Regions from separate parts of the Streptomyces sp. NPDC048057 genome, predicted to be linked through region 1. Evidence: predicted binding sites of a transcription regulator. Region 1 holds the regulator's gene; each other region holds the start of a gene.
The links. Region 1 encodes HrcA, which represses chaperone genes, less so after heat shock. Its sites were predicted from a motif close to TTNGCACTCNGNNNNNCNGAGTGCNAA; they were not measured.
Positions count from the first base shown of each region.

Region 2: a site for HrcA is predicted at 2,058-2,084, ahead of groL (chaperonin GroEL). Genes of this name have one in related genera too.
Region 3: a site for HrcA is predicted at 1,672-1,698, ahead of groES (co-chaperone GroES). Genes of this name have one in related genera too.

Region 1 covers NZ_JBEZNF010000017.1:45,423-55,000, reverse strand. The annotation lists gene AB0E05_RS20970 (histidine triad nucleotide-binding protein) at 1-12, opposite strand, end outside; gene AB0E05_RS20965 (hypothetical protein) at 65-625, opposite strand; gene AB0E05_RS20960 (16S rRNA (uracil(1498)-N(3))-methyltransferase) at 1,095-1,838, opposite strand; gene AB0E05_RS20955 (nitronate monooxygenase) at 1,835-2,938, opposite strand; gene dnaJ (molecular chaperone DnaJ) at 3,100-4,239, opposite strand; gene hrcA (heat-inducible transcriptional repressor HrcA) at 4,240-5,268, opposite strand; gene AB0E05_RS20940 (MBL fold metallo-hydrolase) at 5,479-6,201, shown strand; gene AB0E05_RS20935 (DUF3097 domain-containing protein) at 6,212-7,027, shown strand; gene AB0E05_RS20930 (HEAT repeat domain-containing protein) at 7,064-7,864, opposite strand; gene hemW (radical SAM family heme chaperone HemW) at 8,131-9,363, opposite strand; gene AB0E05_RS20920 (long-chain fatty acid--CoA ligase) at 9,515-9,578, opposite strand, start outside.
Region 2 covers NZ_JBEZNF010000008.1:84,507-94,084, forward strand. The annotation lists gene groL (chaperonin GroEL) at 308-1,930, opposite strand; gene AB0E05_RS11135 (cold-shock protein) at 2,414-2,617, opposite strand; gene AB0E05_RS11140 (MoaD/ThiS family protein) at 3,101-3,376, opposite strand; gene thrC (threonine synthase) at 3,440-4,726, opposite strand; SAM riboswitch class I at 4,744-4,910, opposite strand; gene AB0E05_RS11150 (glucosyl-3-phosphoglycerate synthase) at 5,138-6,076, shown strand; gene AB0E05_RS11155 (hypothetical protein) at 6,127-6,393, shown strand; gene AB0E05_RS11160 (trehalose-6-phosphate synthase) at 6,583-7,995, shown strand; gene otsB (trehalose-phosphatase) at 8,039-8,965, opposite strand; gene AB0E05_RS11170 (DUF3263 domain-containing protein) at 8,976-9,287, opposite strand; gene AB0E05_RS11175 (extracellular solute-binding protein) at 9,360-9,578, opposite strand, start outside.
Region 3 covers NZ_JBEZNF010000001.1:275,617-285,194, reverse strand. The annotation lists gene groL (chaperonin GroEL) at 1-1,021, opposite strand, end outside; gene groES (co-chaperone GroES) at 1,217-1,525, opposite strand; gene AB0E05_RS01415 (hypothetical protein) at 1,770-2,210, opposite strand; gene AB0E05_RS01410 (polysaccharide deacetylase family protein) at 2,230-3,201, opposite strand; gene AB0E05_RS01405 (SAM-dependent methyltransferase) at 3,302-4,507, shown strand; gene AB0E05_RS01400 (hypothetical protein) at 4,517-5,329, opposite strand; gene AB0E05_RS01395 (sigma-70 family RNA polymerase sigma factor) at 5,850-7,106, opposite strand; gene AB0E05_RS01390 (YciI family protein) at 7,163-7,522, opposite strand; gene AB0E05_RS01385 (hypothetical protein) at 7,646-7,894, opposite strand; gene tsaD (tRNA (adenosine(37)-N6)-threonylcarbamoyltransferase complex transferase subunit TsaD) at 7,940-9,088, opposite strand; gene rimI (ribosomal protein S18-alanine N-acetyltransferase) at 9,092-9,577, opposite strand.

The DNA of each region.
Region 1 (9,578 bases):
CTCTCCGGCCATGCCGGCTCCTCCTCGGGTCGTCGCTGGTGTGCTGCGCCCGCCATCGTATCCGTCACTTCCGCGGGGTCGCCGTGACGGTCTCGGTGACCGTGACGGTGACGGTGGGGCGGGCGCGTTCGTCCGCGGCGGGCCGGCGGGTGGACGCGTCGCGGGTGGTGGTGCCGGACGGTCCGCCCGCACAGTTCCCGAGGTAGCGCGCCTCGAAGACGAGCTGTCCGTCGACCCGGGCGTCGAGGTCGCCGCGTACGCACGCGCCGGCGATCTCGTCCGTCACCTTGCCCTTGAGGGTGATGGGCTGGCCCTTGCGGGTCTTGCCCTCGCAGGCGACGGTGGCGGGCTCGGTGACCCCGCCGGGCGCCGGCTTGGTGGCGCCGTCGCCCCGTACGTCCCCGTCGCCGTTCTTCCCCTCCGCGCGCTCGACCGTGGTGGTGCAGCTGAACCAGCGCACGTCGAAGCCGATCCGCTCCAGCGTGCTGGTCGCGGTCTGGTCGGTCGTCAGCGAGACGGAGTTGGCGGAGAGTTCGTGCGCGGTCGGCTCGCACGCGGTCAGCACCACCAGCGCCGCGCCCGCCAAGCCGGCCGTGGCGGCCCGCACCGTCGTTCTGCGTCTCATACCCGGCATGCTCGGAAGAGTGGCACCGAGGGGCGGGGAGCGGTAGGTCGGTTGCGGCCAGAGATCACCCGTTCGGAGTACCCGAACACTGGAGCGGCCCGCCTCCCCCGGGGCCCGGACACCTTCGCGGTGCCCCTGCGACTGGGCTGTGGCTTGTCGCGCCCCTGGACGTACCCGCCGTAACCCTGCGGGAGCCATCGGTCTCTGCGGGTGCATTGTGGTTGCTCGCGCGGTTCCCCGCGCCCCTGAACACCCTGCCCTCAGCCCGCACTTAAGTGACGGGGGAAGCGAAACAGGGGCGCTGGAGGTCCCCCCCACGCCCTCTGGGCGTAGGGGGCGCAGCTGCGCGAACGACCCACCACGGTCCGCAGAGACGAGCGTGCCCGCAGGGCTACGGCGGGTGGGTCTGGCGTATCGCCCGGGCGGGGCGAGCGCGTGCCGCCCGGGCGCACGAGGCCGGCGGGGCCCGTCAGGACCAGCGGCCCGTACGCGCCAGCAGGAGCGCCGTCGCCGCCGTACCCGCCGTCGACGTCCGCAGGACGCTGCGGCCCAGCCGGTACGGCCGCGCCCCCGCCGCTTCGAAGACCGCCAGCTCGTCCGGGGACACCCCGCCCTCCGGGCCGACCACCACGACGATGGACCCCTCGGCCGGCAGCGCTGCCGTCGCCAGCGGCTGCGCCCCCTCCTCGTGGAGCACGGCCGCGAAGTCCGCGTCCGCGAGCAGCGCCGCCACCTGCCGGGTGGTGGCCGCCTCCGCGACCTCGGGGAAGCGCAGCCGGCGCGACTGCTTGCCCGCCTCGCGGGCGGTGGCGCGCCACTTCGCCAGCGACTTCGCCGCCCGCTCGCCGCGCCACTGGGTGATGCAGCGGGCGGCGGCCCACGGCACGACCGCGTCGACGCCGGTCTCCGTCATGGTCTCGACGGCGACTTCGCCCCGGTCGCCCTTGGGCAGCGCCTGGACGACGGTGATGCGGGGCGCGGGCTCGGGCTCCTCGGGGAAGGCGACCGGCTCCACCACGAGCCGGTCCTTGCCCTCGGTGCGCAGCACGACGCCGGCCGCGCCCCGGCCGCGGCCGTCGGTGAGGACGACCTGTTCGCCGGCCGTCAGACGCTTCACGGACACGGCGTGGCGGCCCTCGGGCCCCTCCAGCGTGAGGACGGCGCCGGGCCGGACGCCTTCGAGGGAGTCGACGACGAAGACGGGTGCGGTCACCGGGACTCCTCCGGGTGGGTGAAGCGCTCGCCGGCCGCGGTGACCTCGGCGATCTCGGCGACGAGGGTGTCGACCAGCTCGGCCGCGGGCAGCGCGCGGGCCAGCCGGTGGCCCTGGCCGGCCCACAGCGCCATGCCCTGGGCGTCCCCCGCCGCCGCGGCGGCCTTCCGCACGGGGCTGGTCAGATGGTTCACCTCGGGGTAAGCGGAGGGGGCGTACGGGCCGTGTTCGCGCAGGAAGCGGTTGACGAGCCCGCGGGCCGGCCGCCCGGTGAAGGCGCGGGTGAGTTCGGTCCGGGCGAACAGCGGGTTGGTCAGGGCCTGCTTGTGCAGCGGGTGCGCGCCGGACTCGGGGCAGGCCAGGAACGCGGTGCCGAGCTGCGCCGCGGACGCCCCCGCGGCGAGCACGGCCGCGATCTGGCTGCCGCGCATCAGCCCGCCGGCCGCGATGAGGGGCAGGTCCACGGCCGAGCGCACCAGCGCGAGCAGGGTCAGCAGCCCGACCGAACTGCCGTCGGCCGCGGGGTCGTCCCGGTGGGTGCCCTGGTGTCCACCGGCCTCGATCCCCTGGACGCAGAGCGCGTCCGCACCGGCGCGGGCGGCGGCCTGCGCCTCGTCGGGGGTGGTGACGGTGACGACGGTGAACGTGCCGACCGCGCGGAAGGAGGCGAGGACCTCGGGGGTCGGGCAGCCGAAGGTGAAGGAGACCACCGGCACCGGGTCGTCGCGCAGGATCGCCAGCTTGGCCTCGTAGCCGTCGTCCCAGCCGGTCTCCGGGTCGCCGAGCTCGGTCTCGTACCAGGTGGCCTCGCCGGCGAGCTGCTGTCGGTAGACCTCGACGGCGCTGGGGTCGGCGGCCCGGGTCTGCGGCATGAAGAGGTTCACGCCGAACGGCCGGGAGGTCAGCGCCCGGATCTCCTTGACCTCCTGGTACATCCCGCCGGTGGTCTTGTAACCGGCCGCGAGGAAGCCGAGCCCGCCCGCCTCGGAGACGGCCGCCGCGAGCAGGGGCCCGGAGGCGCCGCCCGCCATCGGGGCCTGCACCAGGGGGTGGTGGCAGAGATCGGACGGGGTTCGCGGGGTGGCGGGCGAGGAGGACATGCCTGCATCGTGCCACCGCGGGCCGGCCCGCCACGAATCGACCCCGCTGCGGCGTTTGCCCCCGGCCCCTCAGGGCGTCCGCACGCGTCCGCGCACGGTGCGGGGCGTACGCCAGGGGGCACCGCCGACCGGCGCGTCACGCCGGTCGGCACACCCGGCCGTCACCTGCCGTTGAAGGCGTCCTTCAGCCGGGAGAACAGCCCCTGCTGGCCCGGCTGGAACTGCCCCTGGGGCCGCTCCTCGCCGCGCAGCTTCGCCAACTCGCGCAGCAGCCGCTCCTGCTCGGGTTCGAGCTTGCTGGGCGTGGTGACCTCGACGTGCACGATGAGGTCGCCGCGTCCGCCGCCGCGCAGGTGCGTGACGCCGCGGCCGTGCAGCGGGATCGACTGGCCGGACTGGGTGCCGGGCCGGATGTCGACCTCCTCCATGCCGTCCAGGGTCTCCAACGGCACCTTGGTGCCGAGCGCGCCCGCCGTCATGGGGATGGTCACGGTGCAGTGCAGGTCGTCGCCCCGGCGCTGGAACACCGAGTGCGGCAGCTCGTGGATCTCGACGTACAGATCGCCCGCGGGGCCGCCGCCGGGACCGACCTCGCCCTCGCCGGCGAGCTGGATCCTGGTGCCGTTGTCGACACCGGCGGGGATCTTCACCGTCAGGGTGCGCCGCGAACGGGTGCGGCCGTCGCCGGCGCACTCCGGGCAGGGGGTGGGGACCACGGTCCCGAAGCCCTGGCACTGCGGACAGGGCCGGGAGGTCATGACCTGGCCCAGGAAGGAGCGGGTGACCTGGGAGACCTCGCCACGGCCGCGGCACATGTCGCAGGTCTGCGCGGACGTGCCGGGCGCTGCGCCCTCGCCGGAGCAGGTGGTGCACACCACGGCGGTGTCGACCTGGATGTCCTTCGTCGTGCCGAAGGCGGCTTCGTTGAGCTCGATCTCCAGCCGGATCATGGCGTCCTGGCCGCGCCGGGTGCGCGAGCGCGGCCCGCGCTGGGACGCGGTGCCGAAGAAGGCGTCCATGATGTCGGAGAAGTTCCCGAAGCCGCCCGCGCCGAAGCCGCCCGCGCCACCGGCGCCGCCGGCCTGGGACAGCGGGTCGCCGCCGAGGTCGTAGACCTGCTTCTTCTGCGGGTCCGACAGCACCTCGTAAGCGGCGTTGATCTCCTTGAACCGCTCCTGGGTCTTCGGGTCCGGATTCACGTCCGGGTGCAGCTCGCGGGCGAGGCGGCGGAATGCCTTCTTGATCTCGTCCTGCGACGCGTCGCGGCGTACGCCCAGTACGGCGTAGTAGTCCGTGGCCACTTACGACTCCGCCAGGATCTGTCCGACGTAACGTGCCACTGCGCGTACCGCTCCCATCGTTCCGGGGTAGTCCATGCGGGTCGGTCCGACCACGCCGAGTTTGGCAACTGCCTCGCCGCCCGAACCGTAACCGACGGAAACGACGGACGTTGCGTTGAGGCCCTCGTGGGCGTTCTCGTGACCGATGCGCACGGTCATGCCCATTCCGCCCGACTCCGTGGCCTCGCCGAGCAGTTTGAGCAGCACCACGTGCTCCTCAAGGGCTTCGAGCACCGGCCGGATGGTGAGCGGGAAGTCGTGTCCGAAGCGGGTGAGATTGGCGGTGCCGCCGATCACCAGCCGTTCCTCGGTCTCCTCGACGAGGGTTTCGAGGAGGGTGGAGAGCACGGTGGCGACCGTGCCCTGGTCGTCCGGTTCGTCGAACGACTCGGGGAGGTCCTGCACCAGCTGCGGGATGTCCGCGAACCGCCGACCCACCACCCGGCTGTTCAGCCGGGCCCGCAGATCGGCGACGGACGCCTCGCCGAAGGGCGCGGGGCAGTCGATGACCCGCTGCTCGACGCGGCCGGTGTCCGTGATCAGCACGAGCATCAGCCGGGCGGGCGCCAGGGACAGCAGCTCCACGTGCCGGACGGTGGAGCGATTCAGCGAGGGGTACTGCACGACGGCGACCTGCCGGGTCAGCTGCGCCAGCAGCCGCACCGTGCGCCCCACGACGTCGTCGAGGTCGACGGCGCCCTCCAGGAAGCCCTGGATGGCGCGCCGCTCGGGGGCCGACAGCGGCTTGACCCCGGCGAGCCGGTCGACGAAGAGGCGGTACCCCTTGTCGGTGGGGATGCGCCCGGCGCTGGTGTAGGGCTGGGCGATGAAGCCCTCGTCCTCCAGCACCGCCATGTCGTTGCGCACGGTGGCCGGGGAGACCCCGAGCTGGTGCCGTTCGGTGAGCGCCTTGGAGCCGACGGGCTCCTCGGTGCCCACGTAGTCCTGGACGATGGCGCGCAGGACCTTGAGTCTGCGTTCGCTCAGCATCGTGCGCACCTCCAGCTGGTGTCTCTAGGTCGTGCCTCGGTGACCGCCTGGCACTCCCCGGGTCCGAGTGCCAGGATTTTCCCGTGCCAGTGTACGGCTGCCGGGTACGGCCGTAGCAAGGGCGACCGGTCACGCTACCGTGCGCGGGCCCCGTCCTGGTCGGTTCCCGGCCGGTGCCGCCCTCAAGGACCCTGGCAGTAGCGTCGCCGTATGAACGTCACTTGGGAAGACCTCGGCTGGGAGCGGCTGGCGGACGGGGTGGGGCGGCGCCGGCTGCCGGGGTGGGACGCCACGTGCGGCCTGGTCGTGGGTCGGGACGGCGCACTGCTGTACGACACCGGGTCCACCCTCCGCGAGGGCGCCGAGCTGCGCGCCCAGGTCGAGGCGCTGCTGTCCGGCCGCAGGGTGACGCACATCGCACTGAGCCACCCCCATTTCGATCACGTGATGGGAACGGCGGCCTTCGCGGGCGCCGAGGTGTTCGGCGCGGTCGGCATGGACGCGCTGCTGCGGCGGGAGGCGGAGGTGCTGTGCTCGGACGCCGTGCGCCACGGGGTGCCGGAGGACGAGGCGGCTGCCGCGGCCGAGGTGCTGGTGGCGCCGACCCACCTGGTCTCCGGGGAGCGCACGCTGGACCTCGGGGGGCGGCAGGTGCTGCTGGCGAACGTCGGCCCCGGGCACACCGGCCACGACCTGGCGGTGTTGGTGCCGGGCGAGCCCGAAGTGGTGTTCTGCGGCGATCTGGTGGAGGAGTCGGGCGAGCCGCAGGCGGGACCGGACGCGATCGGGGCGCGCTGGCCGGCCGCGCTGGACCGGCTGTTGGCGCTCGGCGGCGCGGACGCGGCGTACGTGCCGGGGCATGGCGCAGTGGTGGACGCGGCGTTCGTACGGGCCCAGCGGGCCGCGCTGGCGGAGCGGTTCGGGGTGTCGTAGCGTCGGGCGAATGCGCAGCTACAGCCCTGATCTGACACCTCCTTGGAAGAAGAAGCCGGCGCCGGCGCCGGAGGTGGCGGCCGACCCCTCTGCCCCCGACCTGGTGGTGGAGGAGGTCAGCACGGGCTTCTGCGGCGCGGTGGTGCGCTGCGAGGCGGGCACGGTGACTCTGGAGGACCGTTTCGGCAAGCACCGGGTCTTCCCCATGGAGCCGCGAGGCTTCCTGCTGGACGGGCAGGTGGTCACGCTGGTGCGGCCGGGGGCCGGCGCTCCGGCGCGGCCGGCGCGCACGGCCTCGGGGTCGGTGGCGGTCCCGGGGGCACGGGCCCGGGTGGCGCGGGCCGGCCGCATCTACGTGGAGGGCCGGCACGACGCCGAGCTGGTGGAGCGGGTGTGGGGCGACGACCTGCGGATCGAAGGGGTCGTCGTGGAGTACCTGGAGGGCATCGACGACCTGCCGGCGATCGTGGCCGAATTCCGCCCGGCGCCGGACGCCCGCCTCGGGGTGCTGGTCGACCATCTGGTGCCCGGCTCGAAGGAGTCCCGGATCGCGGCCTCGGTGACCGATCCGCACGTGCTGGTGGTGGGGCACCCGTACGTCGACGTGTGGGGCGCCGTGAAGCCGTCGGCGCTCGGCATCCGCGGCTGGCCCGAGGTGCCGCGCGGGCAGGACTGGAAGACGGGCGTGTGCCGCGCGCTCGGCTGGCCGGAGAACACCGGCGCGGCCTGGCAGCACATCCTCTCCCGGGTCCGCTCCTACAAGGACCTGGAGCCGGAGCTGCTGGGGCGGGTGGAGGAGCTGATCGACTTCGTCACGGGCGAGTGACGCGGCCGGCCCCCTCCGTCGCGGTCCGGGAGGTGGTCATTGCAGGGCTCGGACTTCTTCCACCGCCTCCCGGACGCTCGGGTGCGGGTCATCGGCGAGACCGTCCAGCAGTTCGGCGACCCCCGGGGTGGACCAGCGGAAGACGGCCCACACCAGCCCCTCCCGCACCTCGGGGGCGGGGTGGGCGGCGAGGCGGCTCAACCGGGCGAGCGGGCCGCGCCGACGCGTGCCGAACCAGTACAGCGCGTCCCGCAGCGCGGCCGGATCCCCCGGGTCTGCGGCTGCGACCCGGGCGAGCAGCACCTTGACGGGCGGCGACGGACCGTCCAGCGGGTGCGGCAACCGCTCGCGCAGGCGCCGCGCCCCGTACCCGCCGCGTACGCGGCACCCGACGCAGGTGCAGGGGCGCGCGCCGTGCGCGCCCGGCACGTACCGCCAGCCCGCCACCTGCGGCACGGCGCGGACCCGGTGCACTTCGCGCGGCCGGATGGCCCGCGGGACGAACACCTCCCACCCGCGCGGATCGTCGAGCGTCGCGATCCGCCGCACCGCTTGTGCCGCGGGGACGGTTGCCTGGGCGTCCCGCATCCGGTCGGCATAGCGGCCGACCAGCACGTCCTCGGCGTCGTCGAGCCGCACGTGGACGGCCACCAGACCGCCCCGGCTGCCGAAGCGGGCCAGCTCCCGCAGCCACTGGTGGGTAAGGGCGTACGACGGCAGCACCGGGAAGCAGTAGACGCCCCGCGCGCCGCCCTGTCCGTGGCTGACCGCCCGGATCCCCGACCGTCGGATGCGCGCCGCGTTCGCCGCCGAGGTCATGTGCACGAACATCGCCATGACACGGGATCGTAGGTGATGGGTCCCCCGGCTCGGCCGCGCCCCCGACGGCCCACGGCTACCGGGCCCGGGGATCTTCTGCGGTTCGGTCGGGCAGGTCCTTTCCTTCGGATCAGGCTGGATGCATGGGGGTCCCCCCACGCCTTCCGGGCGAAGGGGGCCGTCGGTGACCGACGAGAACGCGGCGTGGGGGTACCTCCCGGGCCGAAGGCCCAGGGGGAGCGGTGCCGGGGCACGCGAGCCCAGCAAGATCCGAAAGACCGGGCCTAGTCGACGAGGTCGCGGACGACGCCGTCCGCCAGCAGGCGCCCGCGCAGGGTGAGGACCGCGCGCCCCTCCTCGTACGGCCCGGGCTCCAGCAGGCCGTCCGCGCGTGCCTGCGCCGCCGCGCCGAGCCCGGCGGGGCGCAGCAGGGAGAGCGGGACGCCTCCGCGCAGCCGCAGCTCCAGCAGGACGCGTTCGACCCGGCGGTCCTCCGCGGTCAGCACCTCGCGGCCGGCGCCGGGCGAACGGCCCTCGGCGAGGGCGGCGGCGTACGCGCCCGGGTGCTTCACGTTCCACCAGCGGACCCCGCCGACGTGGCTGTGGGCGCCGGGGCCCGCGCCCCACCAGTCGGCGCCGCGCCAGTACAGCTCGTTGTGCAGGCACCGGCCGGCGTCCGTGGTCGACCAGTTCGAGACCTCGTACCAGGAGTAGCCGGCGCCGGACAGCAGCTCGTCGGCGATCAGGTAGCGGTCGGCGTGGACGTCGTCGTCGGTCATGGGCACCTCGCCGCGGCGGATGCGGCGGGCGAGCTGGGTGCCCTCCTCGACGATCAGGGCGTACGCCGAGACGTGGTCGGGCCCGGCGCCGACGGCCGCCTCCAGGGACGCCCGCCAGTCGTCGTCCAACTCGCCGGGGGTGCCGTAGATCAGGTCGAGGTTCACGTGGTCGAAGCCGGCGGCGCGGGCCTCGGCGACGCACGCTTCGGGGCGGCCGGGGGTGTGGGTGCGGTCCAGCACCTTCAGGACGTGCTGGCGGGCGCTCTGCATGCCGAAGGAGATGCGGTTGAAGCCGCCGGCCCGCAGCTCCGCCAGATAGGCGGCGTCCACGGACTCCGGGTTCGCCTCGGTGGTGACCTCGGCGTCGTCCGCGAGCCCGAACTCGCTGCGCACCGCGTCCACCATCGCCACCAGGTCGGCAGCGGCGAGCAGGGTGGGGGTGCCGCCGCCGACGAAGAGGGTGCGCACCGGGCGCGGGTCGTCGCCGAGGACCTTGCGCGCCAGCCGTACCTCTTCGGCGAGGGTCGCCGCGTAGTTCTCCCTGGAGGCGAGCACTCCGCCGGATCCGCGCAGCTCCGTCGCCGTGTAGGTGTTGAAGTCGCAGTACCCGCAGCGCGTGGCGCAGTACGGCACGTGCAGGTAGAAGGCGAGGGGGCGGTCGGCGGCCCCGGCGAGCGCGGACGCGGGCAGCGTCCCGTCGTCGGGCACGGGCTCGCCGTCGGGCAGTACGGAAGGCATGGGTCCCATTGTCCGACACCCCGGACCGGTCCGGAGCCGGGCCGGGCTGCCGACGGCGGCGGCGGCGGCGGCGGCGGGCCAGCCTGCGCCGGGCCGGCCCGTCCTGGTGCTGGTGGCGCGGCCCGGCCCGGCCCGGCCCGGCTGCGGGCGGCTACTGCTCGTTCTGGCCCGCGTACATCTCGTCGATCAGGCCCTGGAACTCGCGCTCGACGGCC
Region 2 (9,578 bases), on a different contig from region 1:
CCATCTTCAGGGGGCGATTATCAGCCGTCACATCCCGTCCCTCGACGACCCCCTGCAATTGCATGCGCCTCGGGGGCGAATGAGGGTCCAGCTCAGGGCTCATTTCGGGGCCCGACTCAGGGGCCGGTCCGGGTCAGTCGCCCGAGGTATCCAGCACGCGGAAAGGAGCGAGACAGAAAGAAGCACGTACGAAGAAAGGCGGGCACGCCAAAGGGCCGGGCACGCCGAAGGGCGGCACCCCCTGGGAGTGGGGTGCCGCCCTTCGTACGTAACCGGCCTTACCGATCCTGGAGATGCTTCCCCGGGATCAGAAGTCCATGTCACCGCCCGGCATGCCGCCCGGAGCAGCCGCAGCGGCCTTCTCCGGCTTGTCGGCGATGACGGCCTCGGTGGTCAGGAACAGCGCGGCGATCGACGCGGCGTTCTGCAGCGCGGAACGCGTGACCTTCGCCGGGTCGAGGATGCCCTCGGCGATCATGTCGACGTACTCGCCGGTCGCGGCGTTCAGACCGTGACCCGGGGTCAGGTTGCGCACCTTCTCGACCACGACGCCGCCCTCAAGGCCGCCGTTGACGGCGATCTGCTTGAGCGGGGCCTCCAGGGCCAGCTTGACGGCGTTGGCACCGGTGGCCTCGTCGCCGTCGAGCTCCAGCTTCTCGAAGACGGCGGACGCCTGGAGCAGCGCGACGCCACCACCGGCGACGATGCCCTCCTCGACGGCGGCCTTCGCGTTGCGAACGGCGTCCTCGATGCGGTGCTTGCGCTCCTTGAGCTCCACCTCGGTCGCGGCGCCGGCCTTGATGACGGCCACGCCGCCGGCCAGCTTCGCGAGGCGCTCCTGGAGCTTCTCGCGGTCGTAGTCCGAGTCGGAGTTCTCGATCTCGGCGCGGATCTGGTTGACCCGACCGGCGACCTGGTCGCTGTCACCGGCGCCGTCGACGATGGTCGTCTCGTCCTTGGTGATGACGACCTTGCGGGCGCGGCCGAGCAGGTCGAGGCCCGCGTTCTCCAGCTTGAGGCCGACCTCCTCGGAGACGACCGTGCCGCCGGTGAGGATGGCGATGTCGTTCAGCATCGCCTTGCGGCGGTCGCCGAAGCCCGGAGCCTTGACGGCGACGGACTTGAAGGTGCCGCGGATCTTGTTGACGATCAGCGTGGACAGGGCCTCGGCCTCGACGTCCTCGGCGATGATCAGCAGCGCCTTGCCGGACTGCATGACCTTCTCCAGCAGCGGGAGCAGGTCCTTGACCGAGGAGATCTTGGAGTTGACGACGAGGATGTAGGGGTCGTCGAGGACGGCCTCCATGCGCTCCATGTCGGTCGCGAAGTACGCCGAGATGTAGCCCTTGTCGAAGCGCATGCCCTCGGTGAGCTCCAGCTCCAGACCGAAGGTCTGGGACTCCTCGACCGTGATGACGCCTTCCTTGCCGACCTTGTCCATGGCCTCGGCGATCAGCTCGCCGATCTGGGTGTCGGCGGCGGAGATGGAGGCGGTGGAGGCGATCTGCTCCTTGGTCTCCACGTCCTTGGCCTGCTCCAGCAGGGCGGCGGAGACGGCCTCGACGGCCTTCTCGATGCCGCGCTTGAGGGCCATCGGGTTGGCGCCGGCCGCGACGTTGCGCAGTCCCTCGCGGACCAGGGCCTGAGCCAGAACCGTGGCGGTGGTCGTACCGTCGCCGGCGACGTCGTCCGTCTTCTTGGCGACTTCCTTGACCAGCTCAGCGCCGATCTTCTCGTACGGGTCCTCGAGCTCGATCTCCTTGGCGATGGACACGCCATCGTTGGTGATCGTGGGGGCGCCCCACTTCTTCTCAAGGACGACGTTGCGACCCTTGGGACCAAGGGTGACCTTGACGGCGTCAGCGAGCTGGTTCATCCCGCGCTCGAGACCGCGCCGTGCCTCCTCGTCGAACGCGATGATCTTTGCCATGTGAAGTGTCCTCCACGGACTGGGTGGGAAGCTCTCGGACCGCGCTGGCGCCCGCGACGGACGGCCTGCCGCACCAGGTGGCTCCATGCGCCACCTGGCTGGCGGGCCTCACCGACCCGGCCCTTCGTTGTCACTCTCACCCGGAGAGTGCTAACGCCAATGATTAGCACTCGCCACCCGAGAGTGCAAGCGCCCTACCCGTCCGCGACCCCGCGACAGAAGGAACCGGCCGCATCCGAAGAAGCGTCGGCAGAGCGGCGAAGAGAGCGCAGGGGCACGGGAGAAGACCCCCGAGGCCGCCCGGGGAGACACCGCGAGGAACAGGGAGAGCGCGAGGGAGGAACACGGCGGAACACCCGACGCCCCACCCCGCCAGCACCGTCAGCCCTGCCGACCCCACCAGCCCCACCGACACACAGAAGGGCCTCACACCCCAGCCGGGGTGCAAGGCCCTTCAAGTGCGTGAGTACGCCGGAGCGGGACTCAGGCCGAGATCTTCACCATGTCGGCCTGCGGGCCCTTCTGCCCCTGCGAGATCTCGAACTCGACTCGCTGACCCTCCTCCAGGGTGCGGTAGCCGTCCATCTGGATCGCGCTGTAGTGGACGAATACGTCCGCACCACCGTCGACCGCGATGAAGCCGTACCCCTTCTCCGCGTTGAACCACTTGACGGTGCCCTGAGCCATGCCCAACTCCCCTATTACTGGCCCTTGCACAGGACCGCACCTCGCGGACCCGGGTCAGACCCCTACCCGCTCACTGGAGTGCGCCGGAACGCGTCGACCGCGGCTGAATGTATCTGCCCAACTGCCCTCTGCAACAGGTCAATCGGACGAGAATTCCTGGAACCTACGATCGGGTAATTAGGTGGGATTACCGCAATTCCGGGGCAAACCAGGCCGGACAAAGGGAACTTAAGCGACACAAGTACGCCACACATTGGCTGCTTCTTATCGAGCCCGGGCGCAATTCGATACCTGGGCGAGCACGGTCGGCGAAGGGGCGTTCCCCAACTGTAGCGTGCTCAACCATGCAGAATTGCCCCCTCCGGATGTCTCACGGAGGGGGCAATTGCGCTGACTCAGGGTGATGCGGCTGACTCTGGGTGATGCGGCTGACTCTGGGTGATGCCGAGCGCCCGCGCGGGCGGGGAGACGGCGGTCCGGGTCTCAGCCGCCGGCGACCGCGGGGATGATCGAGATGCCGGCGCCGTCCGGCGTGGCGGTCTCCAGGCCCTGCTCGAAGCGGACGTCGTCGTCGTTGACGTACACGTTGACGAAGCGGCGCAGCTTGCCCTGGTCGTCCAGGACGCGGGCGGCGATCCCCGTGTGGTTCTTCTCCAGGTCGGCGATGACCTCGGCGAGGGTCGCGCCCTCGGCGGGCACCTCGGCCTGACCGCCGGTGTAGGTGCGCAGGATGGTCGGGATGCGGACGTTGACGCTCATGGGTGCCTCTTTCGGGGCCGGTACGGGGCGAACGGGGTGCGGAGGGGCTGCCGGGACCTGCGGTCAGCCGGCCAGGCCGGCGGCGCGGAAGGCCTCCAGGCTCGGCCGGATCGTCGCCGACGGGCCGGTGGTCTCCGCGACCGCGTCCAGCGTCTTGAGGCCGTCGCCGGTGTTGAGCACGACGGTGGTGAGCGACGGGTCGAGCACGCCGGCCTCCAGCAGCTTCTTGGTGACGCCGACCGTCACGCCGCCCGCGGTCTCCGCGAAGATCCCCTCCGTGCGGGCGAGCAGCTTGATCGCCTCGACGACCTGTTCGTCGGTGACGTCCTCGACCACGCCCCCGGTGCGGCGGGCGATGTCCAGGACGTACGGCCCGTCGGCCGGGTTGCCGATGGCGAGCGACTTCACGATGGTGTCGGGCTTGACCGGCCGCACCACGTCGTGGCCCGCCTTGAAGGCGGCGGAGACCGGGGAGCAGCCCTCGGCCTGCGCGGCGATGATCCGGTACGGGCGGTCCTCGACCAGGCCCAGCTTGATCAGCTCCTGGAGCCCCTTGTCGATCTTGGTGAGCTGGGAGCCGGAGGCGACGGGGACGACGATCTGGTCCGGGATGCGCCAGCCGAGCTGCTCGCAGATCTCGTACGCGAGGGTCTTGGAGCCCTCGGCGTAGTAAGGGCGCAGGTTGACGTTCACGAAGCCCCAGCCCTCGCCGATCGGGTCGCCGATCAGCTCGGAGCAGAAGCGGTTCACGTCGTCGTAGGTGCCCTCGATGCCGACCAGCTCGCCGCCGTAGACCGCGGCCATGACGACCTTGCCCTGCTCCAGGTCGTACGGGATGAAGACGCAGGAGCGCAGTCCGGCGCGGGCCGCCGCGGCGCCCACCGCGCCGGCGAGGTTGCCGGTGGAGGAGCAGGAGAGGGTGGTGAAGCCGAAGGCGCGGGCGGCCTCGACGGCGATGGCGACGACACGGTCCTTGAAGGAGTGCGTCGGGTTGCCGGAGTCGTCCTTGACGTAGAGGCCGCCGGTGACGCCCAGCTCGGCGGCGAGCCGGTCGGCCTGCACGAGCTTGGTGAAGCCGGGGTTCACGTTCGGCTTGTCGGCGACGTCGGCGGGGACGGGCAGCAGGGGGGCATAGCGCCAGATGTTGGCCGGTCCGGCCTCGATGCGCTTGCGCAGCGCCTCCGGGTCGCCTTCGGGCAGGTCGTACGCGATCTCCAGCGGGCCGAAACAGGCGGCACAGGCGAAGATCGGGCCGAGCGGGAAGCGTTCGCCGCACTCACGACAGGAGAGCGCTGCGGCGGGGCCGAGGTCGGGGGTGGTCACGGTGCTTGCGGCGGTCTGCACAGCCATGGAGGCGAGGCCCTTTCTCCTCATCTTCCTCATGGCGCGTTTCGCCATGAGACGGATTTGGCACCTTCCCGAGCCGGGAGCCTCGCGACGCTGCGGCGCTTGAGCGCGCGCTGCACGACGGAGACCGGCTGGAGGGTTGCCGGGGCTTCAACGGGCCGTATCCCTCTGCCCCTCTGGATGAGCGGTATTCGATTGTGAACGGCGGGTCGAACAGGTCGAACGAGTCGGTCGAAACGTTCAACGGTGGGGCCGTTCGGCGCGGGGACCCCGACATGCGATGGCCATCCGCGTTGTTCAAGACTGTAACCGAAGGTCCGGGCGGTTGAGATAGTCGTCCGAACCGCGAGATGGGTCACAGCGGGCGCCGGACGGTTCGACGGCGGACCGCACGGACGGAGGAGTTGGGGGCACGTGCTCGATGAGGTGGAGCGGTGGCTGGCGACGCGTTCCTGGTCGGCGGCGGACCGTCCGCTGAGCGCCCTGGTCGCGGCCAAGCGGGGGACGACGGTCAGCGTGGTGCTGCCGGCCCTGGACGAGGAGGCCACCGTCGGCGAGATCGTCCGGGTGATCCGCCGGGAGCTGATGGAGCGCGTGCCGCTCGTCGACGAGCTGGTGGTGGTCGACTCCGGGTCCACGGACCGTACGGGCGAGGTGGCCGCGGCGGCGGGCGCGCGGGTGGTCCACCGGGACGAGGTCCTGCCGAGGATCCCCGTGCTGCCGGGCAAGGGCGAGGTCCTGTGGCGCTCCCTGATGGTCACGCGCGGTGACGTCGTCTGCTTCGTGGACGCGGATCTGCGGGACTTCTCCGCGGACTTCGTGTCGGGGATCGTCGGCCCGCTGCTGACCGATCCGCAGGTGCAGTTCGTCAAGGCGATGTACGACCGACCGCTCGGCGAAACAGCAGGTCAGGGCGGCCGGGTCACCGAGCTGGTGGCGCGCCCGCTGCTCAATCTGCACTGGCCGCAGCTCGCCGGCTTCGTCCAGCCGCTGGGCGGCGAGTACGCGGCGCGGCGCTCGCTCCTGGAGCGGCTGCCCTTCCCCGTCGGTTACGGAGTGGAGCTGGGGCTGCTGGTCGACGCGCTGCACACGGTGGGGCTGGACGCCCTCGCGCAGGTCGACGTGGGCACGCGCAAGCACCGCCACCAGGACGGGCAGGCGCTGGGCCGGATGGCGGCGGCCATCTATCGCACCGCGCAACTGCGGCTGTCCCGCGGGCACTTGGTGCGGCCCTCGCTCACGCAGTTCGAGCGGGGCGAGGACGGCTTCGTCCCGCGGACGCACCCGGTGGACACCGAGGAGCGGCCTCCGATGCGGGAGATCGACGAGTACGCGGCGCGTCGTGCCGCATAGCGAGCGATTTATATCTGAAAATCCTATATGTGTATGCGACTGAGCAACGTGTGACACCGCAGCTGACCTCACGGCTGACACCACGGCGATCGGGCACCGCGCTGCCCCGGCCGCTCCGACATCGACGGGCCCTGCGGCTCACGGGGCTGCTGGCCCTGCTGGTCCTCGTCGTGGCCGCGGTCGCCGGGGCGGCACCGCCGCCCACGCCCTCCGGTCCGCAGCTGTGGCTGCTGGGCGGGCTGGTGGTGGCGCTGGCGGCGGCGTGCGCGGTGGCCTTCGCCGCGACCCGCGCCCGGCGCACCCCGCCGAAGGGGTAGCCCGCCCGCCGGGTGGCACCGGCCGGAGAGGCAACACCGGCTGGAGGCGTGGCGCCGGCCAGAGGCGTCGCGCCGGTCGCAGACGTCGCACCGCCCGTGGCAGGAACCGGCTGAAACCCCACCGGCGACAAGCCGCCACTCGACCGTATGTGCGTTTGCGGGCCGGGGCTGCGGGCTAAGTTCTGGCACATGGCTGCCGAACCTTCCGCCACTTCGCCCCGCGCCCGGATCCTGGTCGCTTCCAACCGCGGGCCCGTCTCGTACGCCCTCCGGGAGGACGGCGGGCTCGACGCCCAGCGCGGGGGCGGCGGGGTGGTGTCCGGGCTGTCCGCGATCGGCGCCCGCGAGGACTCGCTCTGGGTCTGCTCCGCCCTCGGCGACGGCGACCGCGAGGCGGTGCGGCGCGGGGTGGGCGAGGAAGGGGTCCTGATGCTCGACATCGCCCCCGACGTCCACTCCGACGCGTACAACGGCATCGCCAACTCGGTGCTCTGGTTCGTCCACCACATGCTGTACCAGACCCCGCTGGAGCCCGTCTTCGACGAGGAGTTCCGCCGCCAGTGGCGCTCCTACGAGGAGTACAACAGCGCCTTCGCCGACGCGCTCGCCGAGCGGGCCGCCGACGGCGCCGCCGTGCTCGTGCAGGACTACCACCTCGCGCTGGTGCCGGGGATGCTCCGGGAGCGCCGGCCCGACCTGCGGATCGGGCACTTCTCGCACACCCCGTGGGCCCCCGTGGACTACTTCCGGCTGCTGCCGGACGACATCGCCGAGCAGCTGCTGCGCGGCCTCCTCGGCGCCGACCGCACGTGCTTCCTGACCCGCCGCTGGGCGGACGCCTTCGCCGGCTGCTGTACGGAGGTGCTGGGGCCGGACGCACTGAAGGGCACCCGGATCGGGGTGCACGGCCTCGGGGCCGACGCGGACTTCCTGCGCGAGCGGGCGCACCGGCCGGACGTGGCGGAGCGCATGGCCGCGCTGCGCGAGCAGATCGGCGGCCCGGACCGCCGGACCGTGGTGCGGGTGGACCGCACGGAGCTGTCGAAGAACATCGTGCGCGGCCTGCTGGCCTTCCGGCACCTGCTGACGACCCGCCCCGAGTGGCGCGAGCGCGTGGTGCACGTCGCCTTCGCCTACCCCTCCCGCCAGGACCTCGCGGTCTACCGGGACTACACCGCCGAGGTGCGGCGCGTCGCCGACGCGGTCAACGAGGAGTTCGGCACGGCGGGCTGGACACCGGTCGTGCTGCACGTGAAGGACGACTTCACCCGCTCCCTGGCCGCGTACCGCCTCGCGGACGTCGCCCTGGTCAACCCCATCCGCGACGGGATGAACCTGGTCGCCAAGGAGATCCCGGTCGTCTCGGACGAAGGCTGCGCGCTGGTGCTGTCGCGCGAGGCGGGGGCGTACGAGGAGCTGGGCGCCGACGCGGTGACGGTCAATCCGTACGACGTCACGGGCACCGCGGACGCGCTCCACGAGGCGCTGTCGCTCCCGACCGCGGAGCGCGCCGCGCGCACGGCCCGCCTCGCCGCGGCTGCGACGGCGCTGCCGCCGCGGCAGTGGTTCCTGGACCAGGTGGAAGCCCTGGCCCAGCCGTAGGTCGCGCTCCCCTGCGCGTCTGGTGGCGTTGTCGGGAGCCTCTTCACATCGCGTCGGCGAGCGCGGCGAGGAAGGCGACGACCGCGGACGGGCCGGGGAGCAGCAGGTCGGCGCGGTCGGCCAGTTCGGTGACCTCCGTGCTGCCGCTGCACACCAGCAGGCCCGCCAGGCCGTCCGAGCGCAGCTTCTCCACCGCCGCGTACGCGGGCAGGTCGCCCAGGTCGTCCCCGGCATACAGCACCGTCTCGGCGCCGACCTCCCGGACGTACTCCGCCAGGGCGACGCCCTTGTCCATGCCGGGCGGGCGCAGTTCGAGGACCATCCGGCCCGGCTCCAGGACCAGGCCGTGCCGGGCGGCGAGGGTGGCGAGGGGTTCGCGCAGGGAGTCGAAGGCGGCCTGCGGGTCGGTGGCGCGGCGGGTGTGGACGGCGACCGCCTGGCCCTTCTCCTCGATCCACGTGCCCTGCCAGGCGCCGAAGCGGTCGAGGTAGCCGGGGAGTTCGGCGCGCACGGCGCTGACGCCCGGGTGCGGGGCGGGGGCGTGGACCGTGCTGCTGACCGCGTCCCAGCGCTCGGCGCCGTAGTGGCCGAGGACGACGAGGTGGGCGAGGGCGTCGACGCCGGCGAAGCCCCCGTAGCGCACGGCCACCCCCGCGGGGCGGCCGGTGATGACGGCGACGTGCCCCACCTTGGGGGCGAGCCGGGCGAGCGCGGGCACCGCGCCGGGGTGGGCCCTGGCCTGCTCGGGGTCGGCGACGATCTCGGCGAGGGTGCCGTCGAAGTCGAGGGCGACCACGGCCTTCTCGGGCCGGGCCAGCAGCGCGGCGAGCCCGTCGCGGCCGGCGGGCGTCGAAGGCTCCGCCAGCGTGGCGCCGGGGCCGTAGTCGGGGCCAGAGTCGGGGCCGCGCTCGGCGGGTCCGGTGGATTCAGGGGTGTGTGACGCGTCCGGGGAGTACGGAGAGCTGCCCATGGCGCCGACCCTATCGGCGCGCGCGTTTCTCGTCTCTGACCCGACGGAGGCGGTTGACCGTAACCGGGTCGTGCGCGAGCGCCAGCTCGTCGTCCAGCAGGGCGTTGACGAGCTGGTAGTAGCGGACCGGGGACATGCCCAGCTCCTCGCGGACCGCCCGTTCCTTGGCGCCCGGGCCGGGCCAGGAACGGCCCTCCATCGCGAGGACCGCGCGGTCGCGGTCCGTCAGGGCGCGGCGCCGCCCGGCCGCCGCGGTGCGCCCGGAGTCCCCCGTGGCTCCGGCGTCCTCGGCAGCCGCGTCGGCAGCGGGTTCCTCGGTCATACGATCCAACATAACCCCGGCCCGCGCCCCGACGGACCCGCCCTGCTCCGACCTGCTCCGACCTGCTCCGACCTACTCTTCTTCCTTCGCCTCCGCCTTGGACGCCTCGTGCGCTATCGCGTCCAGCACCTTCTCCGGGTCGCCCTCCGGCGCGACGGCCTGCCCGATCGTCTGCTTGACGGTGGTGCTGACGGACGACCAGGACGTCTTGTTGACGGGCGGCAGCACCGAGTTCGGCAGCTCCGCCAGGAAGCCCTTGAGCTTGTCGTACTTCGCGTCCTCCGCCATCGC
Region 3 (9,578 bases), on a different contig from region 1:
CCTCGGCGTTGCCGCCGCCGTCGACGATGGTCGTGTCGTCCTTGGTGATGGTGACGCGGCGGGCGCTGCCCAGCACGTCCAGACCGGCCTGGTCGAGCTTGAGGCCGACCTCCTCGGCGACGACGGTGGCACCGGTGAGGGTGGCCATGTCCTGGAGCATCGCCTTGCGGCGGTCACCGAAGCCGGGCGCCTTGACGGCCACGGCGTTGAACGTGCCGCGGATCTTGTTGACGACCAGGGTGGAGAGCGCCTCGCCCTCGACGTCCTCGGCGATGATCAGCAGCGGCTTGGAGCCACCCGCCTGGATGACCTTCTCCAGCAGCGGCAGCAGGTCCTGGATGGAGCCGATCTTGCCCTGGTTGATCAGGATGTAGGGGTCGTCGAGGACGGCCTCCATGCGCTCCTGGTCGGTGACCATGTACGGGGACAGGTAGCCCTTGTCGAAGGCCATGCCCTCGGTGAAGTCCAGTTCGAGGCCGAAGGTGTTGGACTCCTCGACGGTGATGACGCCGTCCTTGCCCACCTTGTCCATGGCCTCGCCGATCAGCTCGCCGACCTGCTGGTCCTGAGCGGAGAGCGCGGCGACGGCGGCGATGTCGGACTTGTCCTCGATGGGACGGGCGGTGGCGAGCAGCTCGTCCGAGACGGCGCGGACGGCGGCGTCGATGCCCTTCTTCAGGGCGGCCGGGGAGGCGCCGGCGGCGACGTTGCGCAGACCCTCGCGGACCAGCGCCTGCGCCAGGACGGTGGCGGTGGTGGTGCCGTCACCAGCGATGTCGTTGGTCTTGGTCGCCACCTCCTTCACCAGCTGGGCGCCCAGGTTCTCGTACGGGTCCTCGATCTCGACCTCGCGCGCGATGGTGACGCCGTCGTTGGTGATGGTGGGCGCGCCGAACTTCTTGTCGATGACGACGTTGCGGCCACGGGGGCCGATGGTCACCTTGACGGTGTCGGCCAGCTTGTTGACGCCGCGCTCAAGGGCGCGACGGGCGTCCTCGTCGAACTTCAGGATCTTCGCCATGGGAGCGTTACTGTCCTCTTCTGAAATGCGTCTGAATGAGAACCGCGCCCCCAGCGCCCGGACGTGAGTCCCAGTGGGTGCCAGGGGCGCGGATCAAGACAAGCGGTGCGCGGTTCGCTCGGGTTCCGTCGCGGCGAGTCGGAACTCGCCTCGGGGAACCCTCGCTTCCGGGCCTAGGCTCGACTTACTTCTCGACTACTTCTCGATGATCGCGAGAACGTCGCGAGCCGAGAGGACGAGGTACTCCTCGCCGTTGTACTTCACCTCGGTGCCACCGTACTTGCTGTAAAGCACGACGTCGCCGGTCTTCACGTCGAGCGGCAGGCGCTCGCCGTTCTCGAAGCGACCCGGGCCCACTGCGAGGACGACGCCCTCCTGGGGCTTCTCCTTCGCGGTGTCCGGGATGACCAGGCCGGAAGCGGTGGTCTGCTCGGCGTCGAGCGGCTGGACCACAATGCGGTCCTCAAGCGGCTTGATGGCAACCTTGGAGCTGGCGGTCGTCACGATCCGACCTCCCCCTTCGGAGATCTCACGGGGTTAACTGTCTGAGGTGGCGACCAGGTCGATCCGTCGTCGCGGGTGCCGGACCTGCCCGTCGCTGTGTTGGCACTCTCCTGCGGGGAGTGCCAGAGCCGAGACTATGACCGCGATTAGCACTCGGTCAAGCGGAGTGCCAATCTGCTCGTACGTGGCGGCCCGGATCGGCTCGTGCGCGACGGGATGCGACGGATCCACACGGTGGCTCCGCTCAGCGAGGAGCGTGCCGCTCCGGCGGTGCGCCGGGGGTCCTCGGAGGCCGCTGCGGGCCGTGGATCCGGTCCAACAGCCGCGTAGCGGAATCGGCCAGCACCGGGGCGCGCAGGACGGGCGTGCGCGAGGGGCGCGCGGTGCGGACGGACGTCGCGGAGTGCTCCGACGCCACCGGGTCGACGGAGGGCGTGCGCGCCGGGGCGTGCCGCTCCCCCACCGGCGCCCCCTGGGCCCCCACCGCTCCCCCGACCGTGGGCCGTGCCGGCTGGACGGCCCGGCGCCCCAGGCGCTCGATGGGGTCGACGGAGACCGACGGGTCCACGGACGGCGAGGAGCAGCCGCCGCAGCCGAGCACGACGGCCGCGACCGCCGCCGTACGCCACCTCGCGACCGCCCCCGCCGCCGTACGCCGACCCCCGCCCGGGGCCGTGCCCGTCACCGGCCGGGCCGCCGCGGAATCACACGTAGTCCTCAAGGCGCGCAACGGCGTACCCCTTGTCCGTGACCACCTTCATGACCTGTCGGACCATGTCGGTCATGGAGCCCTTCCAGTCGTCCGCGCCCCGGAAGTGGGTCAGGATGATGTCCCCCGGGTGCAGGTCTCGGTCCCACTCCCGCCACTCCATGTGGTCCGGGAACGCCTCCGCCGCCCACAGCGGCACGGCCTTGACGCCGCAGGACTGCGCGGCCCGCAGGGTGTCCGCGTTGTAGTTGCCGTACGGCGGGCGGAAGAGCGGCGGGCGCTTCCCGTAGAGCTTCTCCAGCTTCTCCTGCTGGCCGCAGATCTCCTGCTGCTGGGCGTCGTAGGAGAGTCCGGGCATGTAGCGGTGGTTCAGGGTGTGGTTGTGCAGGGCGGCGCCCTGTTCGCGCATCCGCTTGAAGTAGCCGTAGTCGTCGTCGATGACGTAGTCGCTGAGGAAGGCGCTGTAGGGGATCTGGAGTTCGTCCATCATCCGGAGGAAGTCGGGGTCCTTCTCCACGCCGTCGTCGATCGTCAGGAAGACGATCTTCTCCTTCACCGGCACGGTCGTGAAGACCGGCGGCAGGGTCGCGCCGCCTTCGACCTCGAAGCCCTTGCGGGTGGTGAGGAACGGCTTCGACGCAGGCGGCTGGGGCGCCGGCAGCGGGGTCTTGGCCAGGCCCCACTTCTGCGCGGCGACCGCCCGCGCCTTCTGGTTCCGCTTGACCCGTTCCACGTACGCGGCGAGCGATCCGGCCGGGCCGGCCTGTTGCGCGGCACGCTCCGTCTTCTCGATCTGGGACTCCTCGGCCTGCTGGCCGGAGTGCGGGACCGCGCCGCCCTCGTCCGGCGCCTGGAGGCCGCACGCGGAGCCCAGCAGGCCCACCAGGACGGCGGCGGCGAGCACGCCGGCCCGCCGGCCCCCGCCCCGCGGCCGTCCCGTCCGATTGATTTGTCTTACTTGTTGCATTTGTCGTACTAGCTGCATGGCGCTGAATCCTGGCAGCACGGCTCCGCAGGACCCGGACGACACCGCCGTCAGCGACGGACCGTGACCCTCCTGGCCCACAATGGGCCAGGTGAACGACCTCCCCGAACCCCTCGCCGCACTTCTCTCCGCCGAGGGCCGCGACCTGCTCGACGCCCTGCGCGACCACGACCCGTCCCAGGAACTGGCGCTCGCGACACGGCTGCGCCGGGACCATCCGGCCGCGCTCGTCTCGGCCGCGCTGGGGCAGGCGCGGCTGCGGCAGCGGGCGGCGGCCAAGTTCGGCGCGGAGGACGCGTACCGCATGTACTTCACGGCGAACGGCGTGGAACAGGCCACCCGCGGACCCGTCGCCGCCTACCGGGCCGCCCGGTTCGCCGCGCTCGGCGTGCGCAGCGTCGCGGACCTGTGCAGCGGGATCGGCGGCGACGCGATCGCGCTGGCCCGCGCGGGCATCCGGGTGCTCGCGGTCGACCGCGACCCGCTGACCGTCGCGACCGTCCGCGCGAACGCCGCCGCGCTGGGCCTGGACGACCTGGTCGAGGTGCGGTGCGCGGACGTCGCCGAGGTGGACACCGCCGGGTACGACGCCGTCTTCGTCGACCCGGCGCGCAGGGGCGGACGCGGTCGGGTCTTCGACCCGGAGGCGTACTCACCGCCGCTGTCCTGGGCCCTCGACGCGGCCCGGTGCCGTCCGCACGCCGCGCTCAAGATCGCGCCGGGCATCCCGCACGAACTGGTGCCGGCGGACTTCTCGGCCGAGTGGATCTCGTACGAGGGGGACGTGAAGGAGGCGGTGCTGTGGTGCGGCGCGGGGGCGCCCGGGACCGTTTCGGCCACGCTGCTGACGGGGTCGGGCGCCGACCCGTGCACCCTGGCCGGGCGCGGTCTGCCGGACCCGGCCGTACGGCCCGTGGGCCGCTATCTGTACGAGCCGGACGGCGCCGTGATCCGCGCCCACCTGGTCGCCGAGGTCGCGGCCGAACTGCCGGGCGGGGGGCTGGTGGACGAGACGATCGCGTACGTCACCGCGGACGGGCTGCGGGCGCTGCCGTACGCCACCGCGTACGAGATCACCGACGTGCTGCCGTTCAACCTGAAGAAGCTGAAGGCGCTGCTGCGCGAGCGCGGGGTCGGGGTGCTGACGGTGAAGAAGCGGGGGTCGGCCGTCGAGCCCGAGGAGCTGCGCCGGAAGGTCAAGCCGCAGGGGCCGAACGCGGCGACGGTCTTCCTGACGAGGGTCGCCGGCGCGCCGACGGTGCTGATCGGGCGGCCGGCGGAGCGCTGACGGGGCGTGTCAGCGGTGCGCGCCGCCGCGCGCGCGGGCCGCGGGCCGGGGATCGAGCAGGCGCGCCGCCCAGCGGTGGTGCGCGACCGCCTTCGCCACGCCCAGCAGGCCCGGTACGGCCAGGGCGACGCCGGCGCCGAGCGTGTACGCGAAGCGGCTGTACGCCGTGTCGTCGCTGGCCAGGTAGCCGGCACCGCCGCCGGTCGCGGAGGCGGAGGCGGCGACCAGTACGCCCGCGGTGACCAGCGCGAGGGAGACGAGCAGCCAGCACACGGTGAGCGCGGCCCGGTTGAAGCGGGCGTCGCCGATCGGGTCGCGGTCCTGCGCGGCCAGCTCCTTCAACTCCGCGCGTACGACCCGGTCCTGGCCGACCCCGCGCACCAGGAAGACGGCGGAGGGGACGAGGGCGAGCGCGCCGACGAGGGTCAGGAAGGCGGCGAAGACGACGGTGAAGGCGTCCACGATGTCGTCGAGCGCGACGAGGGCGGTGCCGACGAGCACCCAGCCGAGTTCGAGGCCGGCGACGAGGAGCAGAAGAAGACCGAGCCTGGCGGGGCCGACGGATTGGCGGGTGAGTTCGTGAAGCGCGTCCTCGCGGAGCTCGCGGGGCGGGGCGGGGAGGTCCGCGTCGCCCTCCGGGGGCGTTGCCGGGGCGTCTGTGGCGCTTGCCTCGCCGCTCGCGGTGTCGCCCGAGAGGGCGGGGCGTTCCGTGTCCTCGTCCTCCGGCTGGGCGGGGGGCGCCACGTCGTCTGCCGCCACGGGCGTGGCCGGGTCGGGCGGGGATATGCCGGGGGGTGGTGAGGGTGGGGGGTGCGCGGCCATGGGGCGGAGACTACCGGCCGTCAGGGGCGGGCCGCGCAGCCCCGCCCCTGGTGCCCTTGCGGGCACGTGTGGCCCTCTGCGCCCCTGGACGCCGGCGCCGTTGCACTGCGGGCGGCTCCGCCGGTGCGGCCCGGTGGATGGCTTGTCGCGCAGTCCCGCCCCCTGTGCCCTGCGGACACGGGGGGACCCCAGCGCCCCTGTTTCGCTGCCCCCGTCACTTGCCTGCCCGGGTGAGGCAGGGGTTTTGCCCACGCCCGCAGGACGGGGCATTTAGCGGCGCTGGAGGTCCCTCCACGCCCTCCGGGCGTAGGGGGCCGTCGGTGACCGACGACAACGCGGAGAGGCACGGTGCCAGGGCACGCGAGCCCAGCAAGATCCGTAAGACAGGCCCCAGGGTTGGGGCCCCGTGCCCGCAGGGCAACGACGCAGGTGTCCAGGGGCGAGGGGCCCACGCCCTCCGGGCACAGGGAGCGCGGAACTACGCGGCAGTCCGCGCGCGGGCCGCAGGCGGCGGTGAGCGCTACGCCGGGCCGCACATCGCCGCGCGGGTCAGGAGGAGGGTGCGTTCACGCGCGTTGTGGGTCAGGGCCGCGGCCCTGGTGAACTGGGCGGCGGCCTCCGCCGGGCGGTCGAGGCGGGCCAGGAGGTCGCCGCGGACGCTCGGGAGCAGGTGGTAGTCCTTCAGCGCCGGGTCGTCGGCGACCGCGTCCACCAGGGCGAGGGCCGCCTCCGGGCCGTCCGTCATGGAGACGGCGACGGCGCGGTTGAGTTCGACGACCGGGGAGGGGGCGACCGCGGCCAGTTGCCCGTACAGCACGGCGATCGTGCGCCAGTCGGTGTCCTCGTAGTGCACGGCGCGCGCATGGCACGCGGCGATGGCCGCCTGGAGGACGTACGGCCCCGGCGGCGTCCCCGCCGCGGTCGTCAGGGCGCTCGCCCGGGCCAGGGCCTCGAAGCCGCGGTGGATCAGGAGGCGGTTCCAGCGGGCCCGGTTCTGGTCGGCGAGCAGCACGGGCTGCCCGTCGGCGCCGGTGCGGGCCGGGATCCGGGACGCCTGGACCTCCAGGAGCGCGTTCAGCCCGTGGACCTCCGGCTCGTCCGGCATCAGCGCCGCGAGCTGTCGGCTGAGCCGCAGCGCGTCCTCGACGAGCCCGGGCCGGACCCAGTCGTCGCCCTTGGTGGCGGAGTACCCCTCGTTGAAGACCAGGTAGATCACGTCGAGCACGGAGCCGAGGCGGGCCGCGCGGTCGGGGCCGTACGGCACCTCGAAGGGGACGCCCGCCTTTGCGAGGGATCGTTTCGCCCGGACGATGCGCTGGGCGACCGTCGCCTCCGGGGCGAGGAAGCCACGGGCGATCTCCTCCGTGGTGAGCCCGCCCAGCAGCCGCAGCGTGAGGGCGATCCTGGCGTCCGTCGACAGCACGGGGTGGCAGGCGGTGAAGATCAGCCGCAGCAGGTCGTCGTCGATCTCGTCCGCGTCCGGCGGTTCCTCGGGCGGCGGGACGTCCTCCAGGGCGCGCCCGACCTCGGCGAGCTTGCGCGCATAGGTCTCCTTGCGGCGTACGAGGTCGATCGCGCGCCGCTTGGCGACGGAGACCAGCCAGGCGCCCGGCTTGTCCGGGACACCCGATTCCGGCCACTGTTCGAGCGCGGTGACCATCGCGTCCTGCGCGATCTCCTCGGCTATGCCGACGTCCCGGACGATGCGGGCCGCGGCGGCGATGATCCGTGCGCGCTCGATCCTGAATACCGCTTCCACCGCGTTCGCTGCCGTCACGGCCACCCATCAGAGCAGCCGTGATCGGCAGCGGCAAGTCGGACCGGCCGGCGGGATCAGCCCTCGGCGATCTGCCGGACCTCGCAGGTCACGGTGAACGCTTCGTCGTGGACCTGGAGGAAGCGCTTGGCCCACTCCTCGGCCTCCGCCATGTCCTTGCACTGGGAGATGGAGTAGCCGCCGACGACCTCCTTGGTCTCGGTGAAGGGGCCGTCGGTGGTCGAGAGCTTCCCGCCGGACCAGGTGATCCGCCTGCCCTCGGAGGTGGGGGCCAGGCCGGCGGTGTCCAGCATGACCCCGGCCTTGGTGATCTCCTGGAACAGGGCGTCCATGCGGGCGGCCATCTCCGGGGAGAAACCGGCGGCGTGGGTGGGGTCGTTCTCTTCGATGCGGACCAGCGTCAGAAAGCGGGGCATGTCGAGCTCCTGGGTCGTTCGGTGCGCGGGGCGTTTCCCGCGCCTCACCCTTGCGTCGAACGACCGACCCCCGGATCGACACCCCCGCGAAGGAATCTCGAAGATCTTTTTCGCGGGGCGTCCTCAGTCGAGGCCGACCGACTCGAAGCGCCAGCGGTGCACGGGGCGGGTGATCAGCTCCGCGGCCGGTTCCGGCAGCTCCGGCAGGTCCCCGGCCGCCGCGGGCGGCGTCCGCCACCAGGTGATGACCAGGACCCGGTCGTCACCGGCGCGGAAGGTCTCGCGCCGCAGCACGGCGCGCGGCAGCTCCTGCGCACGGGCCCACTCCAGCAGCTCGGCCCCCCGGCCGCGGACTGCCCGGGCCTCCCACATCAGGGCGATCGTCGTCGTCCCGGTCACCGGTCCACCTCCGTCGGGTCAGGAGTACAGGTTCTTCTTGCTGATCTCGTGCACGTGATCGTGCGAGTGCGCGTGCGCGTGCCCGTGCGCATGGGCGTGTCCGTGTGCATGGGCGTGTCCGTGCTCCGCGGGCACGTGCGGGTCCGTCACCGGCAGCGACGAGTCCGCCGAGAGGTCAAGCGCCGACGCCGGCCGGTTGCGCGCCACCATCTCCGCGCCCAGCGCCGCCACCATCGCGCCGTTGTCCGTGCACAGCTTCGGCCGGGGCACCCGCAGTCGGATGCCCGCCCGCTCGCAGCGCTCCTCGGCCAGCGCCCGCAGCCGCGAGTTCGCCGCCACTCCGCCGCCGATCATCAGGTGGTCGACGCCCTCGTCCAGGCACGCCCGGACCGCCTTGCGGGTCAGCACGTCGACGACCGCCTCCTGGAAGGACGCCGCCACGTCCCGTACCGGCACGTCCTCCCCCGCCGCCCGCTTCGCCTCGATCCAGCGGGCCACCGCGGTCTTCAGCCCGGAGAAGGAGAAGTCGTACGCGGGGTCGCGGGAACCGCTCAGGCCGCGCGGGAACGCGATCGCCGTCGGGTCGCCCTCCTTCGCCAGCCGGTCGATCACCGGGCCGCCGGGGAAGCCCAGGTCGAGCACGCGCGCGATCTTGTCGAACGCCTCGCCCGCAGCGTCGTCGATGGTGGCGCCGAGCGGTCGTACGTCGCTGGTGATGTCGGGGGCCAGCAGCAGCGAGGAGTGCCCGCCGGAGACCAGCAGCGCCATCGTCGGCTCGGGCAGCTTGCCGTGCTCCAGCTGGTCCACGCAGATGTGGGAGGCGAGGTGGTTCACCCCGTACAGCGGCTTGCCGAGCGCGTACGCGTACGCCTTCGCCGCCGACACGCCGACCAGCAGGGCGCCCGCGAGGCCCGGGCCCGCGGTGACCGCGATGCCGTCGAGGTCGCGCGGCGAGACGCCCGCCTCCGCCAGCGCGCGCTCGATGGTGGGGACCATCGCCTCCAGATGGGCGCGGGAGGCGATCTCGGGGACGACCCCGCCGAAGCGGGCGTGCGTGTCCACGCTGGACGCGACCGCGTCCGCGAGCAGGGTCGTGCCGCGGACGATGCCGACGCCGGTCTCGTCGCAGGAGGTCTCGATACCGAGTACGAGCGGTTCGTCAGCCATGACTCAACATTCCCTTGCGTTGCCTTGCACCTGGTGCCGCATCACGAGCGCGTCGACGTTGCCGGGCTGGTAGTAGCCGCGGCGGATTCCGATGGGCTCGAAGCCGAAGCGCTCGTAGAGCTTCTGGGCCCTGGTGTTGTCCACCCGCACTTCGAGCAGGACCTCGTCGCACTCGAAGGCGGTGGCGTGTTGGAGCAGGTCGGACAGGAGGCGGGCGCCGAGGCCGGTGCCCCAGCTCGCGCGGGCGACCGCGATCGACAGGACGTCGCCGATGCCGCCGACCGCGGCCAGCGCCGCGTACCCGACGATCCGGCCGGTCCCGCCCCCGTCACCCCCGTCGGCCCGGTACTCGGCGACGACGAAGCGGCGGGTGGCGCGCGGGCCGCGCGACTGGGCGAGGTCGGCCCAGAACATCCCCGCCGTCCAGGCGTCCTCCGGGAAGAGGTCGTCCTCCAGGACGAGCACCTGCTCGATGTCCCACCAGCGCATC